One region of the Streptomyces sp. NPDC001410 genome, then DNA from elsewhere that is predicted to be linked to it. Evidence: riboswitches for the same ligand, from Rfam matches in the RefSeq annotation. Region 1 holds a riboswitch; the other holds the start of a gene.
What was found. A riboswitch is a leader RNA that binds a small molecule or an ion and turns the genes downstream of it on or off. The one in region 1 is predicted to bind cyclic di-AMP.
Positions count from the first base shown of each region.

Region 2: it holds a riboswitch for cyclic di-AMP, as region 1 does, so the genes downstream of both, ACFY3C_RS22400 (NlpC/P60 family protein) here and ACFY3C_RS02915 (peptidoglycan DD-metalloendopeptidase family protein) in region 1, are expected to answer to the same signal.

Region 1 covers NZ_JBIAWE010000001.1:668,899-672,601, forward strand. Annotated here, with positions in the region: gene ACFY3C_RS02905 (TetR/AcrR family transcriptional regulator) at 1-196, shown strand, start outside; gene ACFY3C_RS02910 (SGNH/GDSL hydrolase family protein) at 273-1,058, opposite strand; gene ACFY3C_RS02915 (peptidoglycan DD-metalloendopeptidase family protein) at 1,231-2,142, opposite strand; cyclic di-AMP (ydaO/yuaA leader) riboswitch at 2,147-2,309, opposite strand; gene ACFY3C_RS02920 (alpha-galactosidase) at 2,613-3,703, opposite strand, start outside.
Region 2 covers NZ_JBIAWE010000009.1:392,168-395,870, forward strand. Annotated here, with positions in the region: gene ACFY3C_RS22395 (tellurite resistance/C4-dicarboxylate transporter family protein) at 1-324, opposite strand, end outside; gene ACFY3C_RS22400 (NlpC/P60 family protein) at 433-1,620, opposite strand; cyclic di-AMP (ydaO/yuaA leader) riboswitch at 1,629-1,801, opposite strand; gene pcrA (DNA helicase PcrA) at 2,066-3,703, shown strand, end outside.

The DNA of each region.
Region 1 (3,703 bases):
GGCGGGGGGCGAGTTCGAGTGCGCCGACCCCGCGGGAGCGGCGCTGCGGCTCACCGCGCTCCTCGACGGTCTCGCGGTGCAGCTCACGTCGTACCCGGGCTCGGTGCCGCGGTCCCGGGCGCGGCAGTGGGCGGACGAGGCCCTGGCCCGGGAACTCGGGCTGGGCCGGGAGGCGTTGACCGAGCCGAAGCGGTGAGCGTCCGGTCGGTGCGGTGGTACGGATGTGCCCCGCACCGCCGGGCTCGCGCGGTGCGGGGCACGGACGCCGGCCGTCACGCCACCGACGCGATCCGCATCTTGATGTCGTCCGGCGACAGGGTGCCCTTCGCCGTCACGTGGTCGCCGGAGGACTCGCCGCGCAGCCGGCGGCCGATCCACGGGACGAGGTACTCGCGGGCCCAGTGGACGTCGTCGCGGCGGACCTCCAGGGTGCCCCGGGGCGGGAGCGGCGGCCAGGGCTGCTCCGGGTCGGCCGGGATCTGCAGGCCGAGGGCCTGGCCTGCGCGCAGCGCCACGCGCGTGTGCCCCTCGGGTGAGAGGTGGAGCCGGTCGTCGTCCCACGCCCTGCGGTCCTGGACGGACTTCAGGGACCACAGGTCGAGCACGGGGCACCCGTACCGGTCGGCGATGGCGCGGACGTGCCCGTTGTAGGTGGCGATCTTGCCGCGCAGATGCTTGAGCAGCGGGACGCCACGGGTGTCGAAGCCGGTAGTCACGAGCACGGTGCCCGCGACGTCGGTGAGCTGGGACACGGCCCGCTCGAAACGCTCGGCCACCTCGTCCGGGTCGGTGCCGGGCCGGATGATGTCGTTGCCGCCCGCGCAGAAGGACACGAGGTCCGGGGCGAGTTCGACGGCCTTCGGGAGCTGGTCCGCCATGATCTGGTCGAGCAGCTTTCCGCGCACGGCCAGGTTGGTGTACGCGAAGTCGCCCTCGGGACGCCGGTCCGCGAGCAGTACCGCGAACCGGTCGGCCCAGCCCACGAACGCCCCGTCGGGGCCGGGGTCGCCCACGCCCTCGGTGAAGCTGTCCCCCACCGCCACGTACGACCCGATCAGTGATCTGTTGTCATTCTTCGAATCGTCTGCCACGTCGGACCATGATTCACCTTCGGATGTGACCTACGCGACCGTAGGCAGGGGTTGACGAACGGTGAGATGAGACACCCTTAAATGATTTGCCAATCCTGGAATAACGCCACGGTCAGGCGTGTTGACGGTGCGCACACGCTCAGACGGCGACGCCGTGCGAGCGGAGGTAGCCGAGCGGGTCGATGTCCGAGCCGTAGTTCGGCGTGGTGCGGATCTCGAAGTGCAGGTGCGGGCCGGTCACGTTGCCGGTCGCGCCGGAGAGGCCGATCTGCTGGCCCGCGGTCACGGTCTGGCCGGCCGAGACGGAGAGCTGCGAGAGGTGGGCGTACTGGGCGTAGTAGCCGTCGTTCAGCTTGATGACGACCTGGTTGCCGTACGCGCCGCCCCACCCGGCGGAGACGACGGTGCCGGCGGCGACGGCCTTGAGCGGGGTACCGGTCGGCACGACGAAGTCGACGCCGGTGTGGTGGCCGCTGGACCACATGCTGCCGGCCACGTGGTAGGCGGTGCCGATGGTGGCGCCGACGACCGGGAGGGTGTAGCCGGTGGAAGGCACGGAGGGCACCGAGGGGGCGGAGGGTGCGGTGGCGGCACCGGAGGCCTGGCCCGACTGGGACCGGGCCGGGGATGCCGGCGCCGGGGCGGAGGGCTCGGTGTGCGTCCGGGCCACCTTCGCGCCGAGCGACAGCTTCAGGCCCGGGTGGATCAGCGAGGGGTCCTGGCCGACGGCCTGCCGGTTGGCGTCGTAGAGCCGCTGCCAGCCGCCGCTGACGTGCTGCGCGTCGGCGATCTTCGCCAGCCAGTCGCCGGACTGCACCGTGTAGGTGCGCACACCCGAATTCAGCTGCGCGGCCGCCTTCTTCACGGTCGTCTTTTCCACGGCCGGAAGGGACTGCACGGCCTTTCCGGAAACGGACTGCGTGGTGGCGGCGTGCGCTCCGGTGGCCCCGAGGAGCGGCAGGGCCAGCGCGGCACCGCCGGTTCCGGCGACGGCGATCGAGCGGGTGAGACGCGGGGTCTTGGGACGGCGGTGCTTACCCTTCGTGGGCATGGCGCTTTCCTCTCCGGCGCCTGCGAGGTGAGCTGACGGGTTCGGGCTGGAGCTGCCCGGCCGCGCGGTGCGTGGCTGCACCCCAGCCTGTTCCGGAGACCGGGACAGGCAGTCGTACCTGGCGGGTCCCCCGCTCCTGCCGAACACGGGTGAAGTGTGTGGGGACTCCGGGCGGCGGCAGGATTCGGCGTTCCGTCCGGATTGGTGGCGAACGTAAGCGAGCAAGACGCAACCGGACAAGAAGCAGTTTCCCGGCGTCGGCGTTTCAAGTGATCGAATTCGGGAATTCACGGTCACTCTCCGTGAATTCCCGAATCCTCCCCCTTTTCAATTGCCTTCGCTTTTATGGGGATTACGTGGACATGACGCGCGACGCACGGTCACGAATATGACGCTCCTCACGCGCCGACTTCCCACGCCCCCTTACTCCAGAGCGAGTTGGAATGAAGGCTCCAATTCGGACAGAACACTCAGATGCGGCGTAGCCGGAGAACCGTCGCATCCAGGTCACCCTTCAGTCCGGTGCGCAGCCCGTGGTGCAGCAGGACGACCCCGCGGTGCACTTCGCTCGTTTCGCGGCATTCGTACGACGCCTTCGGGTCGAGTCCGCGCAGCCGCAGCGCCGGCACCGGCTCGCCGTAGTGCTGCGCCTGGAGGCAGGCGAGGACCACGGCCTCGCCCCCGAGGACGTACTGGACGGCGCTCAGACCGCCCGTCGGGGGCCGCAGCCGGTACTGGTCGCCGCGCTGGACGACCGGTCGGATCTCCTTGTAGAGGTCCACCCAGCGACGAGCCTCGGCCAGCTCCTCCCCGGTCCACTCGGTGAGGTCGCCGCCGACGCCGAGGACCCCGGCCATCGAGCTGACGAAGCGGAACCGCAGCGAGCTCTCCCGCCCGTTGAGCTGGGTGTTCGGGCTGTCGGTGACCCAGGCGGCCATGACCCGCGCCGGATGGATCTGGCTGAAGCCGTGCTGGATCGCGAGCCGGTCGAGCGGGTCGGTGTTGTCGGAGGTCCACACCTGGTCGGTACGGCTCATCACGCCGAGGTCGATCCGCCCGCCGCCGCCCGAGCAGGACTCGAAGGCGACCGAGGGATGGGCGGCGCGCAGCCGGTCCAGCAGGGCGTACAGGGCGCGGACGTGGTCCACCCACAGACGCTGCGGGTACGGCTCCCCGGGCCAGCCGGCGTCGGTGAAGCAGCGGTTGAAGTCCCACTTCACGTAGTCGATCGGGGCGCTCGACAGGAGGGTGTCCAGCTGCTCCCAGAGGTACTCCTGGACGTCCTCGCGGGCGAGGTTGAGGACGAGCTGGTTGCGCAGTTCCGTCCGCTTACGTCCCGGTTGGTACTGCACCCAGTCGGGGTGGGCGCGGTAGAGGTCGCTGTCGGGGTTGACCATCTCCGGCTCGACCCAGATGCCGAACTGCATGCCGAGGCCGTGCACCTGGTCGGCGAGGGGCTTGAGGCCGTGCGGGAAGCGGTCGGGGTTGGGCGTCCAGTCGCCGAGGCCGGCCCGGTCACTGGTGCGGGCACCGAACCAGCCGTCGTCCACGACGAACAGCT
Region 2 (3,703 bases), on a different contig from region 1:
CAGCGCCAGCGCCGCCTCGGCCGGCGTCTGCCGGCCGAGCGCCGAGAACCGGGTGCCGAGCACGGCCGTGGCGGCGACGGCGGTGAGTGAGCCCGGGCTGTGCGCCTCGGCCACCCAGCGCTCCCGCTGCGCCACCAGCCGTACGAGGAAGTCGGCGGCCAGCGCCACCCAGGCGACGCAGGCCAGCCACAGGAAGACCCGGGACACCGTCTCGGGGCCCGTCAGATGCAGGCCCACCGAGACGATGCCGGTCGCCATGACGGCGGCACCCGCTGCCGGCGGACGCCCCGCCCACCACGTACGCAGAGCTGAGATGCCGGGCATGGGCCCGATGCTAGGCAGCCGCGCGGGCGGGGCGCGGAGGCCACGCGCGCGCGTGGCGCTCGGAACTTCGAATAAGGGGACGGTCGGGCTGGACGAAGGGGGTGGTGGTCAGGCGGGTCGGACAAAGCTGTGGATGATCGATTCGCCGCCGTAGTAGATCGACTCCTCGCGGACGTACGCGCCCGGCTTGGGGGCGTGGATCATCATGCCGTTGCCTATGTAGATGCCGACGTGGCTGATGTCGTCGTAGAAGAAGATCAGGTCGCCGGGCTGCGCATTGGCCAGGGAGACCGTGGTGCCGGCGTTCACCTGGTCGTAGGTGGTGCGCGGGAGCGAGACGCCGGCGGCCTTCCAGGCGGCCTGGGTGAGGCCCGAGCAGTCGTACGAGCCGGGTCCGGTGGCGCCCCACACGTAGGGCTTCCCGATCTGGGCGCGGGCGAAGGCGATCGCCTTCTCGGCCTTGGTGGCGTACGTCCCGGAGGACGTCGACGAGCCGCCGGAGGTCGACGAGCCGCTGGACGTGGACGAGCCGCTGGACGTGGACGAACCGCTCGCCTGCGCCTGGGCCTCCTCCTTGGCCTTGGCCGCTGCCGCCTGCTGCTTGGCCAGCTCCGCGGCCTTGCGCGCGGCCTCCTCCTGCTTCTGCCGCTCGATCGCCGCCAGCCGGGCCTTCTCCTCGGCCGTCAGCTGGGACAGCAGCTCGCGCGCGGAGGCGAGCTTCTTCTGGACGGTGGCCTTGGCGGTCTGCAGTTCGTTCTGCGACTCGGACAGCGTCTGGAGGCTCTTGGCGGCCTCCTGCCGCTTCTTCATGGTCGCGGCCTGCTCGGTGACGTAGTCGTCGACGGCGCTCTTCTGCCGCGAGGTCAGCCGGTTCATCAGCTGGCTCTCGTCGAAGTAGTCCTGGGGACTGTCCGCGAGCAGGAAGGTGGCGGTGTCGGTCGAGGCGGTCCCGGTCCGGTACTGGGCGGCGGCGAACGTGCCCAGCTCCTCGCGGGCCTTGTTCATCCGGGCGGTCCGCCGGGCGACCTCGTCGCGCAGGCTGTCGATGTGGGTGCGCTGCTTGCCGGTCTGCTCCTTGGCGGCGTTGTACTTCTCGGTCGCCGACTCCGCCTGGCGGTAGAGGTCGTCGACCTTCTTCTCGACCTCCTCCAGGCTCGGCTTTCCATCGGCCGCGGGAGCGGCGTCGGCCGTCTGGGACAGCACGGCCACGGAGGTGAGGGCGGCGGTGGCGAGGACCGGGGTGCGGAAACCTGCTCCGAGTGTGCCCGCGGGGCGCGACTTGCGGTGCGACGCCAAGGGAGGCGACTCCTTCCATGTGCCGCCTACCGGGTTAGCTGTCGGGTTCGGGCGGGTGGTCGGAAGGTTTGCCCTACGGCCCTCGTCCCGGGACGGGACGTGTGCCGATTCACCCCAGGTTCGGTGGGTCCCCGGCTCCGGGCACCGTGCGGGGGCGCGCCGGACTCGGCGGAGGCCGCGCGGATCGGCGACGTTCGCCGGAAGGGGGCGTGCGGCCCGCCCCGCAACCTAGCCAACTGGTGTGTCTCGTGTGAAGGTTGGTGCACGATATGTCCGATACATTTTCGTGACCTGGGTGTGGGATCGCTCCCGTGTCACGGGGTGATTCCGCTGTGTGAGGGGCTGTTCGACCGTCCTGGGGCGCGAAGGACCCGCCTTTTCCGAACCGGCCATGTTCCCGGGACGGCAGTCGGTTGTCGGTGCGGCGCCCTAGACTCGGAGAGCGATGAGCAGCCTCTTTGACGACAGCTTCCTGGCGGACCTCCAGGCCCCTCGCGGGCGCGAGGAGGAGCCCCCGCCGCCGCCCGAGGACGATCACGCTCCGGAGCCGCTTCCGGACGATCTGTTCGGCGGGAAGTTCGATGTGCCGCCGGACCGGGACGCGTACTACCGCGACGGCGCACCTCGCCCCGCGCTCGACGCGGCGGCGCTCCTGGAGGGGCTGAACGAGAACCAGCGCGCCGCGGTCGTCCACGCCGGCTCCCCGCTGCTCATCGTCGCCGGCGCAGGCTCCGGCAAGACCCGTGTGCTCACCCACCGCATCGCCCACCTGCTCGCCGAGCGGAACGTGCACCCGGGCCAGATCCTCGCGATCACCTTCACCAACAAGGCCGCGGGCGAGATGAAGGAGCGCGTCGAGCAGCTCGTCGGCCCGCGCGCGAACGCGATGTGGGTCATGACCTTCCACAGCGCGTGCGTACGGATCCTGCGGCGCGAGTCGAAGAAGCTCGGCTTCACGTCGAGCTTCTCCATCTACGACGCCGCCGACAGCAAGCGCCTGATGGCCCTGGTCTGCCGCGATCTGGACCTCGACCCCAAGCGCTTCCCGCCCAAGTCCTTCAGCGCCAAGATCAGCAACCTCAAGAACGAGCTGATCGACGAGGAGGACTTCGCCGCCCAGGCCGCCGACGGCTTCGAGAAGACCCTCGCCCAGGCCTACGCGCTCTACCAGTCGCGGCTGCGCGAGGCCAACGCGCTCGACTTCGACGACCTGATCATGACGACGGTCAACCTGCTGCGCGCCTTCCCGGACGTCGCCGAGCACTACCGCCGCCGCTTCCGGCACGTCCTGGTCGACGAGTACCAGGACACCAACCACGCCCAGTACGCGCTGGTGCGCGAGCTGGTCGGCACCGGCGAGCATGCCCCCGAGGACGTCGACACCCCGCCGAACGAGTACGACCTCCCGCCCGCCGAACTCTGCGTCGTGGGTGACGCGGACCAGTCGATCTACGCCTTCCGGGGCGCGACCATCCGCAACATCCTCCAGTTCGAGGAGGACTACCCGAACGCGACGACGATCCTGCTGGAGCAGAACTACCGCTCCACGCAGACCATCCTGTCCGCCGCCAACGCGGTCATCGAGCGCAACGAGTCCCGCCGCCCGAAGAACCTGTGGACCAACGCCGGCCAGGGCGCCCGGATCACCGGCTACGTCGCCGACACCGAGCACGACGAGGCCCAGTTCGTCGCCGACGAGATAGACCGCCTCACGGACGCGGGCGAGGCGAAGTCCGGTGACGTCGCCGTCTTCTACCGCACCAACGCCCAGTCCCGTGTCTTCGAAGAGGTCTTCATCCGCGTCGGCCTGCCCTACAAGGTCGTCGGCGGCGTCCGCTTCTACGAGCGCAAGGAGGTCCGGGACGTCCTGGCCTACCTGCGCGTCCTCGCCAACCCCGAGGACTCGGTGCCGCTGCGCCGCATCCTCAACGTCCCCAAGCGGGGCATCGGCGAGCGCGCCGAGGCGATGATCGACGCCCTCTCCCAGCGCGAGAAGATCAGCTTCCCGCAGGCCCTGAAGCGCGTGGACGAGGCGTACGGCATGGCCGCGCGGTCCACCAACGCGGTCAAGCGGTTCAACACG